2 regions of the Blautia sp. MSK17_66 genome follow, and region 2 is predicted to be linked to the other one. Evidence: riboswitches for the same ligand, from Rfam matches in the RefSeq annotation. Region 2 holds a riboswitch; the other holds the start of a gene.
What was found. Region 2 has a riboswitch for FMN ahead of ribD (bifunctional diaminohydroxyphosphoribosylaminopyrimidine deaminase/5-amino-6-(5-phosphoribosylamino)uracil reductase RibD). Riboswitches for the same ligand answer to the same signal wherever they lie in the genome.
Positions count from the first base shown of each region.

Region 1: another riboswitch for FMN. It lies ahead of LIR34_RS12010 (ECF transporter S component); the one in region 2 lies ahead of ribD (bifunctional diaminohydroxyphosphoribosylaminopyrimidine deaminase/5-amino-6-(5-phosphoribosylamino)uracil reductase RibD).

Region 1 covers NZ_JAJBNQ010000021.1:40,809-49,803, forward strand. The annotation lists gene LIR34_RS11985 (ABC transporter substrate-binding protein) at 14-1,093, opposite strand; gene LIR34_RS11990 (BMP family ABC transporter substrate-binding protein) at 1,436-2,587, shown strand; gene LIR34_RS11995 (ABC transporter ATP-binding protein) at 2,762-4,300, shown strand; gene LIR34_RS12000 (ABC transporter permease) at 4,293-5,372, shown strand; gene LIR34_RS12005 (ABC transporter permease) at 5,385-6,365, shown strand; FMN riboswitch at 6,467-6,619, shown strand; gene LIR34_RS12010 (ECF transporter S component) at 6,722-7,357, shown strand; gene LIR34_RS12015 (NUDIX hydrolase) at 7,445-8,050, shown strand; gene LIR34_RS12020 (PTS transporter subunit IIABC) at 8,432-8,995, shown strand, end outside.
Region 2 covers NZ_JAJBNQ010000001.1:224,967-233,961, reverse strand. The annotation lists partial or broken gene LIR34_RS01065 (TIGR02452 family protein) at 1-1,716, shown strand, start outside; gene LIR34_RS17895 (O-acetyl-ADP-ribose deacetylase) at 1,711-2,301, shown strand; gene LIR34_RS01055 (NAD(P)/FAD-dependent oxidoreductase) at 2,686-4,053, shown strand; gene recD2 (SF1B family DNA helicase RecD2) at 4,179-6,833, shown strand; FMN riboswitch at 6,937-7,051, shown strand; gene ribD (bifunctional diaminohydroxyphosphoribosylaminopyrimidine deaminase/5-amino-6-(5-phosphoribosylamino)uracil reductase RibD) at 7,306-8,433, shown strand; gene ribE (riboflavin synthase) at 8,415-8,995, shown strand, end outside.

The DNA of each region.
Region 1 (8,995 bases), on a different contig from region 2:
TTAATTGTCAGACTTATTCAGCTTCTTCAGTTGTTGTGTCGTCGGCAGAATCTGCATCGGCCTCGTCAGCTGCTGTATCATCGGCAGCTTCTTCTGTTGTTTCTTCAGCAGCGTCATCCTCTGCACCGATTGCTACATAATCATCCGGAACGGTGATTCCGAGCTCTTCACAGATCTCAGGATTGTATTCTTTGGTGAACTGAGGTGCATATTCGATCGGCATTGTGGAAATGTCTTCTCCGTCAACAAGGACTTTCAGAGCCATTTTACCGGTAGCAACACCAAGGTCATAGTAGTTGATGGAAAGAGTAGCAACACCACATCCTTCGCAGATACCTTCCTCGCCGGCAATTACCGGAACCTTCTCCGGAAGGCAGATATTGTTGATGATCTCTGTGTTGGAAGCAACTGTGTTGTCTGTAGGTACATAGATTACATCACTCTCGGAGGCTGCTGTTGTAGCTACGGAAGAGAGATCGTTGGAATCAGAGAATGCATAATAGGTGCAGGTATATCCCAATTTCTCAAGAGCAGCCTTAACGGTATCTACCTGATACTGTGAGTTTGCCTCAGCAGAGCAGTAGATAAGTCCTACGTTCTTGGCATCCGGGAACAGCTCATTGAGCATTGCTGCCTGATCTTCCAGTGGAGCGAGATCAGAGGTACCGGAAATATTTCCGCCTACAGTTCCGTCAAAATCATCAATATCCAGTGCAACACCGTATTCTGTAACAGCTGTACCGAGAATCGGGATGTCTGTTGTGCCGGCAGCTGCTGCCTGAAGAGCAGGAGTTGCATTTGCAAGAATCAGGTCTACATTGTCAGAAACAAAGGCTGTAACGATTGTAGAACAGGTGTTGGAATCACCCTGAGCATTCTGCTCGTCAAAAGTTACTTTGTCGCCAAGTTCTTCTGTGATGGCATCCTTAAATCCCTGAGTTGCTGCATCCAATGCTTCGTGCTGTACAAGCTGACAGATACCGATATTGTAAGTTTTGTCGTCTGCTTTATCATCTGCAGCAAGCACGCTGACACTGCCCATGCCAGCTGTCATTGCAGCGGAAAGAACAACTGCTAAAATCTGCTTTTTCATTTTACTTCCTCCTGAAATACATGATATCGAATCACTTTTTTAAAAGTATAACGCTTCAACGCGTAAAAGTCAAGAAGTAAAAAAGAATTCTGCAGAACATCGGGGCGATATTTAATAAGGAAATCATACATTTTTTGCAAAAAAAATTAGTTTGTCGAAAAGAAAATTTGATTTAGCCCAAATTTATTGACAATTTGAAATATCTTATTGTATATTAAAGATACTTGCAAGGAGGCGTAACAATTATGTTGTGCCTCTTTTGTTCGGTAGTTGGAAACAGCATGAGAAGAAATGGAGGAAAGAAGAATGAAAAAAGCATTGGCAATTGGTCTTGCAGCAGCAATGACAGTTTCTATGTCTGCCTCTGTATACGCAGGCGAAGAAGGCGGAGCAGGAGTTGCAAAGGAAGATCTTAAGGTTGGCATTATTTACATCGGCGATGAAAATGAAGGCTATACAGCCGCTCATATGAAAGGTATCGATGAGATGCAGGAAGAGCTTGGTCTTGATGATTCTCAGATCATTGAGAAGACTCTGATCGGTGAAGACGAGGGATGTTACGATGCAGCAGCAGACCTGGCAGACCAGGGATGTCAGATTGTATTCGCAAACAGCTTTGGCCATGAAACTTATATTCTGGAAGCAGCAGGAGAGTATCCGGAGGTTCAGTTCTGCCACGCAACAGGAACTCAGGCAGCATCCAGCGGACTTTCCAATATGCATAACTATTTCACAAATATCTATGAAGCACGTTATGTATCCGGTGTTGTGGCTGGTCTGAAACTCAATGAGATGATCGAAGACGGAACAATCAAAGAAGACGCAGCTAAGATGGGATATGTTGGTGCGTTCCCATACGCAGAGGTTATTTCTGGATATACTTCCTTCTATCTTGGCGCTAAGAGCGTATGCCCGTCCGTGACAATGGAAGTAAAATATACCAACAGCTGGGCAAGCTTTGACCTCGAAAAAGAATGTGCAGATGCTCTGATCTCTGACGGATGTGTACTGATCAGCCAGCATGCAGATACAACAGGTGCTCCTACAGCATGTGAGACAGCAGGTGTTCCTTGTGTCGGATACAATATTGATATGACTTCTGTAGCACCGGATGCAGCACTTACTTCTGCATCAATGGACTGGGGCGTATATTACAAATATGCAGTACAGTGCATCCTTGACGGTACAGCAATCGATACAGACTGGTGCAAGGGATTTGCAGACGGCGCAGACAAGATCACACCACTCAATGACAAGGTTGTAGCAGAGGGAACTGAAGAAAAGGTTAAAGAAGTAGAAGATGCTCTCATTGATGGTTCTCTCCATGTGTTTGATACTTCTACATTTACAGTAGATGGCAAAGAGCTTACTACTTATAAGAAAGATGGCAGTGATACAGAATACATTTCTGACGGATACTTCCATGAATCAGAATACGGTTCTGCACCGGCATTTGACATTGCAATTGATGGAATCACATCTATTACACAGTAATTGTAAATAATCAGGCAGAGCTGCCTGTCAGCAGCTCTGCCTTTTCTTTCATTATGTGTGCAAAGGAAGTCTGCAGTGGCAGGTTTCTTTTGCTGTATTATGGAATGATTGCAGATTCCATAATCCACAAGCATAAAGAAATTCCTATGTTTAGATAAAAGGAGGGGGAGGAAAGTGGGAGAAAATTACGCACTTGAACTCAGAGATATATCCAAAAGCTTTGGCTCTGTCAAAGCGAATGATCAGGTAAATCTCACACTGAGAAAATCAGAGATTCTGGCGATCCTTGGAGAGAACGGAAGTGGCAAGACAACTCTGATGAATATGATATATGGAATTTATTATCCGGACGAAGGTCATATTTTTGTAGATGGTAAGGAAGTAAAGATACGTTCACCAAAGGATTCCTTTAATCTTGGAATCGGTATGGTGCATCAGCATTTTAAACTGGTTGATGTTCTGACAGCAGCAGAGAATATTGTTCTTGGACTTCCGGGTAAGGCAAAGCTGAATATGAAGCAGATCACAGCCGATATTCAGAAGCTTGTCAATAAATATGGCTTTGATCTTGATCTGAACCAGAAAATTTATGAGATGTCTGTTTCTCAGAAGCAGACAGTGGAGATCATCAAAATGCTGTACCGCGGCGCACGGATCCTGATTCTGGATGAGCCTACAGCAGTTCTGACACCACAGGAGGCAGACCGTTTATTTGACATTCTGAGAAATATGAGAGATGACGGATGTTCCATTATCATCATCACTCATAAATTACAGGAGGTTCTTTCTCTTTCTGACCGTGTAGCAATACTGCGTAAGGGCAGATATATTGATACTGTAGAAACTGCATCTGCCAATGTACAGAGTCTTTCTGAGATGATGGTAGGGGCCAAGGTAGATCTCAATATCGAACGTCCGAAGCCGGAAAATGTTAAGAAACGTCTGGTGATCCAGGGTGTAAACTGTGTCGACAAAGACGGAGTCAAGACACTTGACGATGTGGATCTGACTGTAAATACAGGGGAAATTCTTGGTATTGCAGGTATTTCCGGAAGCGGTCAGAAAGAACTCCTTGAAGCGATCGCTGGTCTTCAGGGCGTACAGAGTGGATCGATCAGACTTCTTCTGGATGAAGGAAAGGATATGGAACTGTCTGAAATGGATTCTATTGCAATCAATGAGGCAGGTATCAGTCTTGCATTTGTCCCGGAGGATCGTATCGGTATGGGGCTTGTAGGTGATATGGACATGACAGACAACATGATGATCCGGAGTTACCGCAGTGGAAAGGGACCTTTCCTGGAGCGTAAGAAGCCAAGAGAACTGGCACAGAAGATCAAAGAAAAGCTTGAAGTCATGACACCAAGCATTTCTGCTCCGGTACGTCAGATGTCCGGTGGTAATGTACAGAAAGTTCTGGTAGGAAGAGAAATCGCACAGAGTCCTAAGGTGCTTCTGGTAGCATTTCCGACACGAGGTGTCGATGTAAATACCTCACATGTTATCTACGGGCTTCTGAATGAACAGAAACAAAAAGGGGTGGCAGTTGTCTGTGTTATTGAGGATCTGGACGTTGTTCTGGAACTCTGTGACAGGATTGCAGTCCTCTGCGGCGGCAAAGTCAGCGGTGTGGTTGATGGAAGATCTGCCACCAAGGAAGGAATCGGACTTCTTATGACGAAACACGAAAAAGGAGGGGCTGTAAATGAGTAAAGAACCTTTCTTACAGATATCCAAGAGAAGAAACGGAATGAAATGGCAGGAAAGACTTGGTGTCCGCTTTATCGCACTGATATTGTCACTGATCGTATGCGGAGCGGTGATCGTTGCACTTGTCAAAATGAATCCTGTTGATGTATACAGAGCAATCTGGGATGGTGCAATGGGAACAGAACGCCGTATGTGGATGACGATCCGTGATACAATGGTGCTTCTGTGCATAGCAATTGGTCTTGCTCCGGCATTTAAGATGAAATTCTGGAACATCGGTGCAGAAGGTCAGATCCTGATCGGAGGTGCATGTTCTGCTGCTGTCATGATCTATGCAGGAGACAAGATGTCACCGATACTTCTTCTTATTGTAATGTTTATTGCAAGTATACTGGGTGGTATGATCTGGGGAATGATCCCGTCAGTATTCAAGGCATACTGGAACACAAATGAAACTCTGTTCACTCTGATGCTCAATTATGTGGCAATGCAGGTTGTTACATACTGTATCGTATTCTGGGAGAATCCGAAAGGATCCAATACCGTTGGTATTATCAATCAGGCAACCCAGACAGGATGGCTTCCGCAGCTGTTCGGGCAGAAATATGGATGGAATGTTGTGATCGTACTGATTCTTACAGTAGGAATGTTTATCTATCTTAAATACTGCAAGCAGGGATTTGAGATCGCGGTTGTCGGTGAAAGTGAGAATACTGCACGATATGCGGGAATCCATGTTAAGAGAGTTATTATCCGTACCATGGCAATCTCAGGTGCAATCTGTGGTATTGCAGGATTTGTTATTGTAAGTGGTGCGAGCCATACAATTTCTACTGCAACAGCAGGAGGACGTGGATTTACGGCAATTATTGTTGCATGGCTTTCCAAATTCAATACGTTTATTATGATCGCAGTATCTTTTGGTATTGTACTGATGCAGCAGGGAGCCGTTCAGATCGCAACACAGTATGGATTGAATGAAAATGCTTCTGATGTACTTCTTGGAATTATTCTGTTTTTCCTGATCGGAGCAGAATTCTTCATTAATTACAAAGTAAAGCGTACAAAGAGATAGGAGGAAGATGCGATGAGTGTACTGATTATTTTTATCCAGAAAGCAATTGTCCAGGGCATCTGTATTCTGTATGGTGCGCTTGGTGAGATTATGACAGAGAAGACAGGAAACCTGAATCTTGGTATTCCTGGAATCATGTATATGGGTGGTATTTCCGGACTGATGGGTGCTTTTCTCTATGAGAAAGACAATCCGGATCCGAATGTCTTTATAGGAGTGCTGATTTCATTTGTCTGTGCTTTTGCCTGTGCTATGCTTGGTGGTCTGATCTACAGTATCCTGACGATCACACTTCGAGTAAACCAGAATGTTACAGGTCTTGCACTGACAATCTTTGGTACCGGATTTGGTAACTTCTTTGGAGGTTCCATCTCCAAACTTGCAGGTGGTGTAGGCCAGATTTCCGTTAAGGTTACAGGAAGCGGCTATACGGCAAAGATTCCGGGACTTTCCCAAATTCCGGTGATCGGACCGATACTCTTTAATTATGGATTTATGACTTATCTCTGCATTATCGTTGCCGTAGTTCTTTCTTTTTTCCTGTTTAAGACAAGAATGGGACTGAACCTTCGTGCGATCGGAGAGAATCCGGGAACAGCAGATGCAGCAGGTATCAATGTCATCAAATACAAATATCTCTCCACCTGCATCGGAGCAGGTCTTGCAGGACTGGGTGGTCTGTATTTCGTAATGGAATATTCAGGCGGAACCTGGACAGACAATGGATTTGGAGACCGTGGATGGCTTGCGGTGGCACTGGTTATTTTCGCACTGTGGAAACCACTGAATGCAATCTGGGGAGCATTTCTCTTCGGAGCACTTTATATCCTGTATCTGTATATTCCGGGACTTGGAAGAAGCATGCAGGAGGTATTTAAGGCTCTGCCGTATGTTGTAACGATCATTGTGCTTGTGTTCACCAGTTTCCGAAAGAAGAAGGAGCACCAGCCGCCGGCCGCGCTGGGAGTGCCGTACTTCAGAGAAGAAAGATAACGGTTCACAGGTAATAACCCGTGAGATACCCGGTTTTATGCCATATAATTTTTATATTGCGTTGAAGGTAAATTGGTTGTATAATAGTTTTCAGATAAAAGAAAATTCTTCGGGGCAGGGTGACTGGAACTTCATAAGAAGTCAGAATTCCCTACCGGCGGTATAGTCCGCGACCCGCATAATGCGGCTGATCTGGTGACCGATACATCGGAATTCCAGAACCGACAGTAAAGTCTGGATGAGAGAAGAACACGATTAATTCATACGTGCTCATTACCCCCGGAAGGAATCTTTCGGGGGATTTTTACGCGGAATTTTCTTTTAAAATAAAAGAACATTCAAAAGGAGAGACAAGTATGAGTGAACAGGTTTTAAGAAATGGAAATGTAATGGAACGAAGCCGTACCAGGACGATCACACAGATCGCAATGCTGGGTGCGGTTGCAGGTGTACTGATGAACTTTGAATTTCCGCTCCCATTCCTGGCACCATCCTTCTATCAGCTGGACTTCTCTGAGATTCCGGTGCTGGTAGGAGCTTTTGCGATGGGACCTGTGGCGGGTGCAGTGATCGAACTGGTCAAGATCCTGGTACATCTTGTAACAAAAGGAACCATGACCGCAGGTGTTGGTGATCTGGCAAACTTTATTTTCGGATGCACCTTCGTAATACCGGCAGGCATTATTTACAGACTTCACAATGTAAAGAGCCGTAAGCATGCAGTTGTGGGTATGGCAGTTGGTACGGTTCTGACAACAATAGCAGCGTGTCTGATGAATGCTTTTGTTCTGCTTCCGGCATATGGCAAGGCTTTTGGAATGCCGATCGAAGCATTTATTGAAATGGGTGCAGCAGTTAACCATTCTGTCAACAGTCTTCTGGGATTTGTGGCACTGATCATTGTACCGTTTAACTTATTCAAATATATTCTGGTATCTGTGATCGTATTCTTTATTTACAAACGAATCCGTGTAGTTCTCAAAGGTGACTGATTCTGACTTCTCAGATAACAGAAACCAATCCAGAGAGCACACAAATATATTGCACGGTGATCTCGTGCGGGAAAGAAGGTTCTCTCAATGGGAAAAATTCATGATGTACAAAAACTTACAGACAACCGTTTTGTCAATCTTTATCATGTAGATGCAACCAGTGTACACAACACCCCGGTATCCTACTATGTGGCTTCCAGGGCGAAGGACATCCCGTCCCTCAAGCTCAGGACAGGACGCAATGATCCGGATGGCGTGATCATATACAGTATTTACGGAGAGAAGAAGGACAGGGTCGTGCTGATCCGTCAGTACCGTTATGCACTGGGTGGATATATCTATGAATTCCCGGCAGGTCTTGTAGAGCCAAATGAAGATTTCCATGAGGGAGCTGTCCGTGAGATGTATGAGGAGACTGGACTTAAGCTGGAACCTCTGAAGGTGGATCCGGCATACGAGAAGCCATACTTCACCACGATCGGCATGACCGATGAATCCTGTGCCACTGTCTATGGATATGCCAGCGGTGAGATCAGTAAGGATGCACAGGAAGATACGGAAGAAATCGAGGTTGTTCTTGCAGACCGTGATGAGGTCAGAAGAATTCTTAAAGAAGAAAATGTTGCCATCATGTGTGCTTACATGTTGATGCACTTTCTCAATGATGAAGAACCATTTGCGTTTCTGAATTAGTTGTACCATTAATTGTAACTGTTCACAGGTAATATCCCGCGAGGTGTTTTGCCATGAATATGGCAAAATCCCGAGACATACGGGGCAAAATGCTATCACCGAAGGTGATTTGGAATGCATTTTGACCAAGTTACTGTGAACGGAGTGAACAGTAACCATTAATTAAATAAAATAGCGGGTTGACAAATTCTCTGTGACCGTGTTATATTTTGATTGGTTGTAGTGTGTAACTCGATTTAGGAGGCATTAACTATACATAACAAGGAGTGTTTATGTGTATTAGTGCCTTTTTTTTGTACAAAAATACTGCACATACACATACTTACTCCCTGAAAATACATTTAGGGATGTGCGAAACGCACAGGAAAAGGAGTATGTGAAATGAAGGACAAGATTTTCAGTGTTCTGCAGCGAGTGGGACGAAGCTTTATGCTCCCTATCGCAATCCTTCCGGTAGCCGGTCTTCTTCTCGGAATCGGAAGTTCCTTTACCAATGCAACTACAATTGAAACATATCATTTAACTAGCATCCTCGGTGAGGGAACCGTTCTGAATGCCCTCCTGATGATCATGAACAAAGTCGGAAGTGCAGTCTTTGATAACCTGCCTCTGATCTTTGCGGTAGGTGTTGCGATTGGTATGGCAAAAAAAGAAAAAGAAGTTTCCGCGTTATCAGCAGTTATCGCGTATTTTGTAATGAATACTGCGATCAATGCGATGCTGACGATCACAGGACAGATTCTCGACAATGGAGAGATTGCAGAGTCTGTGCTGGAGGGAACCATCACTTCTGTATGTGGTATCCAGTCTTTGCAGATGGGTGTATTTGGCGGTATCATCGTAGGACTTGGTGTGGCAGCACTTCACAATAAGTTCTACAGGATCCAGCTTCCGAATGCACTGTCATTCTTCGGCGGTACAAGATTTGTGCCGATCATTTCCACG
Region 2 (8,995 bases):
TACAAAGAATTTGCCAGAAATTTTTGTGATTTTTATCGTGAGGAAGATGCAGAGGAGGTTGCATCAGCCCTTGAGAGAGTGAGAGAAACTGAGACAAATCTGGACAGGATCAGAGGAAGTCTGGTTGGTGGAGCTATTGGAGATGCTTTAGGGTATACAGTTGAATTTATGCAGGAGGAGCAGATTTTCAGGAAATACGGCTCATCTGGTATCACGGAATATGAACTGACAAATGGAAAAGCATTGGTGTCAGATGATACACAGATGACCTTATTTACAGCAAATGGAATACTGGTAGGTGATACCCGATTATCTATGCGTGGTATCGGAGGTGATCCAAAAGTGTATGTTCCAAATGCATATCTGGACTGGTTAAAAACACAGCAGTTGGATATTAATAGTGTAAATCAGTATGAACGATATACAGAAAAGGGTGGATATTCATGGTTGTTGGATGTTCCGGAATTGTATTCCAGACGTGCACCGGGCAATACCTGCCTTTCTGCACTGGAAACCAGAGCAAAAGAGGATCACGTAAACAGCTTTATTAACAGTCCGATTAATAGAAGTAAGGGCTGTGGCGGTATTATGCGTATTGCACCTTTAGCTCTGAAATATAGGCTGGGCGAGAACTTTTATGGAGACATAGAGCAGATTGATATGGAAGCAGCAGAACTTTCAGCTATTACCCATAGTCATTCTCTTGGTTATATGCCATCTTCCGTAGTTAGTCATATCATAAGCAGAATTCTTTGTTCCCATGATGAAATGAGCTTGAAGGATATGGTTCTTGAAGCAAGAGGTTCTGTTTCAAAGCTCTTTGCTGAAGATAAGAATCTTCCTGTACTCGTTGATATAATTGACAAGGCCGTTCGACTGTCTGAAAAAACTGACACAGATGATCTGGACAATATTCATGCGTTAGGTGAGGGATGGGTTGCTGAAGAAACACTGGGTATTGCATTGTATTGTGCACTCAAATATCAGAATGATTTCTCGAAGGCTATGATTGTCTCAGTCAACCATAAAGGCGATAGTGATTCAACAGGTGCTGTTACTGGAAATATTCTTGGTGCGCTGATTGGATATGATGCGATCGATAGCAAATGGAAAAAGGATCTGGAGCTCCTGGATGTGATCCTGGAAGTTGCTGATGATTTATGTCATGGCTGCCAGATGTCTGAGTACAGTTATTATTTTGATCCTGCATGGGCAACAAAATATATGCATATGCATCGTTACGAAGAGCCAAAGAAAAATCCGGAATATGTATTCTTCTGGCTGGACAATGAGAAATACGGTGAATTCAGCAACTGGTATCAGAGAGAATTTGTGATCGATGATTTCCGATATTTCTGTGTTGAACAGTATATGATGGCACAGAAGGCAAAGCTGTTTCATGATTCTGTACGATATACGGCTATCCTCCGTGCGAATTCGCCAAAAGACTGCAAAGCATTAGGAAAACAGGTAACACCATTTGATGCCAAGGTCTGGGATGCAGTTAAATATGATATCGTAAAAACTGGAAATAAAGCGAAGTTTGAACAGAATCCAGATCTTATGAATTTGCTTTTATCAACAGGCGACAGGATCATGGCAGAGGCGAGTCCAAAAGATAAAATCTGGGGTATAGCACTTGATGCTGAAACTGCAAAGCATATAAATCCTGAAGCGTGGCCTGGTCAGAATTTGTTAGGGAAAATCCTGATGGAGCTTAAAGCTGAATATAGAAAAGAACAGTCCAAGTCGTCTGCCACTGAACTTCGAATGATCAAAGGAGATATTACAAAACAATCTGATGTTGAAGCAATCGTAAACGCTGCTAATACCAGTCTTTTAGGTGGTGGTGGTGTAGATGGTGCTATTCATAGAGCTGCAGGCAGACAGTTGTTGGAGGAGTGTCGGAAACTGAATGGTTGTAAAACCGGAGAGGCAAAGCTGACTGGTGCATATAAGCTGCCTTGTAAGTATATTATCCATACTGTGGGTCCTATCTGGCGTGGTGGAAATCAGGATGAGGAGAAGTTTTTAGCAGAATGCTATAGTAATTCCCTTCAGATAGCTGTTGACCAAGGCATACGCAGTGTGGCTTTCCCATCTATTTCGACGGGTGCTTATAGCTTCCCTAAGGAAAAAGCAGCTATGATCGCTGTACGTACAGTAAATGATTTTATTGAAGAAAATTCAGGAAGTCTGGATTTGGTCGAGTGGATTCTATTTGACGAAGAGACACTGAATATTTATAAGGATGCTTTGAATCAATTCAAAGCAAACAAAATAGTTGGAACCCCTAAATAAAGATAGGAAACGCTTGTTCTGGTGGATAACATAGAGAAAAAGAAGCCGACGAATTACAGGGATCTCAAATGATACCTTGCAACGTGAGGGTGTCTCAGGTATAATAATCTAGGTATAAGTCTGCAAAAGGGGCAAACATTTTTACCAACAGCCAAATCGGTTGACTGCCCTTTTTGTAGTCATTTTTTTACTTTATAGGAAATTACTTCGTAATGTTCCAATAAAGTAAAAAACGCTCCGCGAGGATGCGACCAGATGCATGTGGAATATGTCTGCTAAAGCAGACAGCATCTGGCGCGCAAAGCGTAACAAGTCCCTCAAAGATTGAGGGATTCAGGGAGTTTGAAGCGGACTTGTCCGCTTTGTTCATGGGAGGAAGTAAAAATGTACGATGTAGTGATTGTAGGTGCAGGACCGGGAGGAATATTTACTGCATATGAATTATTAGAGAAAAGACCGAATTTGAGTATCGCTGTTTTTGAGATGGGAAATGAATTGACAAAACGCCATTGTCCGATTGATGGTGACAAGGTGAAATCCTGTATTCATTGCAAGAACTGTTCTATCATGAGTGGCTTTGGAGGTGCAGGTGCATTTTCAGATGGTAAATATAATATCACCAATGATTTCGGTGGGACGCTGTACGAATATATCGGTAAAAAAGCTGCATTAGAATTAATGAACTATGTAGATAAGATCAATCTTGCATTTGGTGGAGAAGGAACAAAACTGTATTCTACTGCCGGTTCAAGCCTGAAGACACGCTGCATGCAGAATGGTTTACATTTATTGGACGCTTCTGTTCGACATCTGGGAACAGATATTAATTATATTGTGTTGGAACATTTATATGCTCATCTGAAAGAAAAGGTTGATTTTCATTTCAACTGTTTCATTGATAAGGTGGAGAAATTAGATGACGGATATCGAATCTATCATGAAGATTCTTATTATGATGGTAAGGAATGTGTTATTTCTGCAGGACGCAGCGGAAGTAAATGGATGGAAAAAATCTGTCAGGATCTGGATATTAATACGAATTCAAATCGCGTGGATATCGGAGTTCGAGTGGAGCTGCCAGCAGGTATTTTTGCTCATCTGACCGATGAATTATATGAAAGCAAGATTGTGTACAGAACCTCAAAATATGAAGATATGGTGCGTACATTCTGCATGAATCCAAAAGGTGAAGTCGTAAACGAAAATACAAATGGAATTGTTACTGTTAATGGCCACAGCTATGAGGATCCGGCTAAACAGACAAATAATACAAACTTTGCGTTACTGGTTGCAAAGCATTTTTCAGAACCTTTCAAAGATTCTAATGGATATGGTGAAAGTATTGCACGATTGAGCAATATGCTGGGTGGCGGCGTGATTGTCCAGCGTTTTGGAGATCTGATCAGAGGACGTAGAAGTACCGAAGAAAGAATCAGCGAATCTTTTACCGTTCCAACTTTAAATGCAGCAGCAGGTGACCTGAGTCTTGTACTTCCGAAACGTTTATTAGATGGCATTATTGAAATGATCTATGCCCTGGATAAAATTGCACCGGGAACTGCCAGTGATGATACCTTGCTGTATGGTGTAGAGGTAAAATTCTACAATATGGAAGTGGAACTGGACCATAATCTGATGACTCGTCATGAGGGACTTTATATCATCGGTGATGGCAGCGGTATTACCCATTCTCTGTCTCATGCTTCGGCAAGCGGAGTATATGTTGCGAGACAGATTGTCTCAAAAATGTAGGGGATTACCATGGTAAGAATATTTACCTCAGAAAGCTAATTTCAAGGGAGTGTTTCGCAATATTCTGAAAAAGGATATGATGTCGGACCAGAGTCAGGAATATTAAATCAGTAAAGGAGACGAACATGGAACATTTGCGTTGTGTAATTGAGAGAATTACATATCAGAATGCAGAAAATGGCTACACGGTTCTGAAATGTGCGGTAAAGAACTATAGTGATCTTGTCACGGTAGTTGGCACAATGCCGGATACCCATGTTGGCTCCGTGCTGTCCCTGGAAGGCATGTGGAAAATGGATGCCAAATATGGTCGGCAGTTTTCTGTAGAGAAGTTTGAAGAGACACTTCCTGCTACAGTATATGGAATTGAAAAATATCTTGGGTCTGGTTTGATCAAGGGTGTTGGTCCAAAGTTTGCGAAAAGGATTGTAGAAAAGTTTGGGAAGGATACGCTGGATGTAATCGAAGACACACCGGATGAACTGTTAAAAGTACCGGGGATAGGAAAGGTTCGTGTGGACCGTATAAAGACAAGCTGGCAGGAACAGAAAGAGATCAAAAATATCATGCTTTTTCTGCAGAGTCATGAGGTCAGTACTTCGCATGCGACAAAGATTTTTAAAACATATGGCAGTGAAAGCATTGCGATTGTAAAGGAGAATCCATACCGTCTTGCAGATGATATCTGGGGTATTGGATTTAAGACAGCGGATTCCATTGCGCAGAAGATGGGGATTGATAAAGGTAAATTCGTCCGTCTGCGCAGTGGTATTTTTTATACATTGAATAAGCTGGCGGAAGCAGGTCATTGTTATGCAACAAGAGAGCAGCTGATCGGAAAGGCAGGGGAACTTCTGGAAGTGGAAGAACCGGAGCTTAAGATCACACTGGATGAGATGATCCGTACAAATGATGTGATCCGGGATGTGGCCGGTGAGCAGGAAGCAATTTATCTTCCATCCTATTATTTTTCAGAAAGTGGTTGTGCAAAACGGCTGCTCCGGCTGATGACCTATGGAAAGAAAAAATCTGAGAATATAGAGGAAATATTAAAGAAAGTAGCTGCTTCGTCAGAAATTACCTATGATGAGATACAGTGGCAGGCGGTAAAAACTGCTATTTCTTCTAAGGTTATGGTGTTGACCGGTGGACCCGGAACCGGAAAGACCACAACAACTCTGGGGATTATTTCTGCATATAAGCAGGCGGGATGTCAGATTATTCTTGCCGCACCGACCGGAAGAGCAGCGAAGAGAATGTCCGAAGCAACTGGAATGGAGGCAAAAACAATTCACCGGTTATTAGAATATAAACCGCCGGAAGGTTATCAGAAGAATGAAGAACATTCGTTGGAAGGAGATGTGCTGATTCTGGATGAATGTTCCATGATCGATATCATGCTGATGTATAATCTTTTGAAAGCATTGCCGGAGCAGATGACCCTGATCCTGGTGGGTGATATTGATCAGCTTCCAAGTGTCGGGGCGGGTAATGTACTCAGAGATATTATCGATTCAGGATGTGTTCCTGTAGTACGCCTGACCAGGATTTTCCGCCAGGCACAGGGAAGTCGGATCATTATGAATGCACACCGGATCAATAAAGGGGAAGGCATTGATATCAGAGGCGGAAAAGATTCTGATTTTTTCTTTGCCACCAAAGAGAGCAATCAGGAAGTGGTGAATACCATCGTCCAGTATTGCAAGACGAACCTGCCGAGATATTATCATGTGGATCCACTGCGGGATATTCAGGTGCTGACTCCGATGCAGAGAGGTGAATGCGGTGCAGTAAATCTGAATCAGGTGCTGCAGGAAGCCATGAATCAGTCAAAGATCTTTTTGCGGAGAGGTGGGACACAGTACCGGCTGAAGGATAAGGTGATGCAGATCCGGAATGATTATGATAAGGAAGTATTCAATGGAGACATTGGAACCATCACGAAAGTAGATATGGAAGAGCGGGAACTGACAGTTTTGTTTGATGAACGGGAAGTGGTTTACGATGTGACGGAATTGGATGAGCTGACACTTGCCTATGCGGTGACGATTCACAAATCACAGGGAAGTGAATATCCAATCGTTGTCATGCCATTTACTATGAGTCATTTTGTCATGCTGCAGAGAAATCTCCTTTATACGGGTGTAACCAGGGCAAAAAAGATCCTGGTACTTGTCGGGGAGAAGAAAGCGGTGTATTATGCAATAAAAAATGAGATGACTACTGGAAGAAATACATGTCTGGCAAGACGTTTGCAGCCCGGCAGTAAAGAAGCACAGGAAGTGACGGCGCAGCTTTTAAAAGAGGCAGGGGATGAAAACAACAGCAATGCCTCGTTGAGTCAGCAGCAGAAGAAAGAGAAAATGATTGTCTACAAGGGCAGTATTCAGCCTTCTATGGTGTGTGAAACACCAGCCGTTTATGAAGGAAATCTATGGAAACGCCTGTCTCAGTCAAAGTTCAGAAGCAGCTTTTCCCTAAAAGCAAATGACAGGAGTTATGTATCAGAAAAGGGAATGGAGAAAGTGCGGGAGCATGCCTGTGATTTTATCAGAAAACGTCTTGCACCTGCAGAGATATCAAATGATGGAAAACAGACACCGATGAGAGGACATCCTGTTTTTGTGGCACAGCATGCTACAGCTACCTGTTGCAGAGGTTGTTTAGAAAAATGGCATCATATTCCGAAAGGACGGGAACTCACAGAAACAGAACAGGAATATGTTGTCGACGTGATCATGGAATGGATTAATCGTGAAATGAAAGGAAATGCATTTTGACCAAGTTACTGCGAACGGAGTGGACAGTAATGCTTGGACTGCCACAGGAAGAAGAAAAATTTCTGCTTTACAAATTACAGATAAAGTATTAGTATAAAGAAAAAGAAATCTTCAGGGCAGGGTGAGATTCCCTACCGGCGGTAAAGCCCGCGAGCCGAAAGGCATGATCCGGTGAGATTCCGGGGCCGACAGTACAGTCTGGATGAAAGAAGATGATAGTACAGTTGATTTTTGTATGAATGAATGTAGTATCAAAGCTCTGAGATGGTGATCCATTTCAGAGTTTTTTTTACTTTATAACAGTATGAAAAATAAGAAAATTCATTTATTAATCATATGTAACAGATCAAATTCCCTGCAGATATTTCTGCAGGTTTTTTTGTGTAACAGGATATTACTTTGTAAGGTTCTTATTACACAAAAACGCTTTGCGGGGATGTGTTCTAACAGGAATAAGAAAGAAGGGATAAAAGTGACAGATCAGGAATATATGCTTCGGGCGATTCAACTGGCAAAAAAAGGAGAAGGCTGGACGAATCCCAATCCGATGGTAGGGGCAGTGATTGTAAAGGATGGGCAGATCATCGGAGAAGGTTATCATAAAAAGTATGGAGAACTTCATGCAGAACGTAATGCGATTGCTTCACTTACCGAATCAGCAGAAGGTGCGGTACTTTATGTTACATTGGAACCTTGCTGCCATCATGGAAAGACGCCCCCATGTACGGAAGCAATTCTTGAACAAAAGATTCAAAAAGTGGTAATCGGTTCCAGAGATCCGAATCCGAAAGTGGCAGGAAAAGGTGCACAGATATTGAGGGAAGCAGGCATTACAGTGATTGAAGATTTTATGAGGGAAGAATGCGATCAGCTGAATCCGGTGTTTTTCCATTACATTACAACGAAGATGCCTTATGTAGTGATGAAGTATGCCATGACACTGGATGGGAAGATCGCAACGAAGACAGGAGCATCAAAATGGATTACCGGAGAAGCGGCAAGAAGAGAAGTGCAGCATATGAGGCATCAGTACATGGGAATTATGGCTGGCATTGGAACCGTGCTTGCAGATGATCCGATGTTAAATGTCCGGGTAGAAGGATGGAGAAGTCCTGTCAGGATTCTGTGTGACAGTAAGCTCAGAATTCCGCTGGACAGCCAGATTGTAAAAAGTGCAGAAAAATACCGGACAATCGTGGTTTATGCAGATCAGAAAAATACGGAAGAGAAAATAAAAATATTACATACCATGGGAGTTGAGACCATCTGCTGTCCGGATGAAAAAAACCAGATAGATCTTAAGAAACTGATGGTAAATCTTGGAAACAGAGGTATTGACAGTATTCTTCTGGAAGGCGGAGGTACGTTAAATGACAGTGCTCTGAAAGCGGGAATCGTACAAGAAGTACAGGTGTTCATGGCACCAAAGCTGTTTGGCGGTGTGGGCAGCAAGACACCGGTAGAAGGTATCGGAGTTGAATTTCCATCTGAAGCAGTGGAACTGAAATATACAGAGATCTGTCAGATCGGTGATGACATCAGGATAAGATGCCAGATATGCAAAAAGGAACAGGAGGAATTATGTTTACGGGAATCGTAGAAGAGAAAGGAAAAGTCCGTTATATACAGTTGACTGGAGAATCGGGGATGCTGGCAGTGAAAGCCAGGAAAGTGCTGGAAGGAACAAAGATTGGTGACAGCATTGCCGTGAATGGTGTGTGTCTGACAGTTACGTCGATCCAGCCGGACGGATTTACTGCAGATGTGATGGCAGAGACGATCAGAAGGAGTAGTCTTGGCAGCTGCAAAACAGGAAGTCAGGTGAACCTGGAACGTGCAATGGCTGCGGATGGCAGATTCGGAGGTCATATAGTAAGTGGACATATTGATGGAACTGGAGTGATTCGTTCCATGCTCCGCGAAGAGAATGCCATCTGGGTATCGATTGCGACATCACCGCAGATTTTGCATTTGATTGTGGAAAAGGGTTCTGTCTGCATTGATGGAATCAGCCTGACGGTTGCAAAGGTTGACGAAGCTGGTTTTCAGGTGTCAGTCATTCCACATACGGGAGAAGAAACCACACTTTTGAAAAAGGTACCGGGTGATCTTGTTAATCTGGAAAATGATGTGGTTGGAAAGTACATAGAAAAACTGCTTGG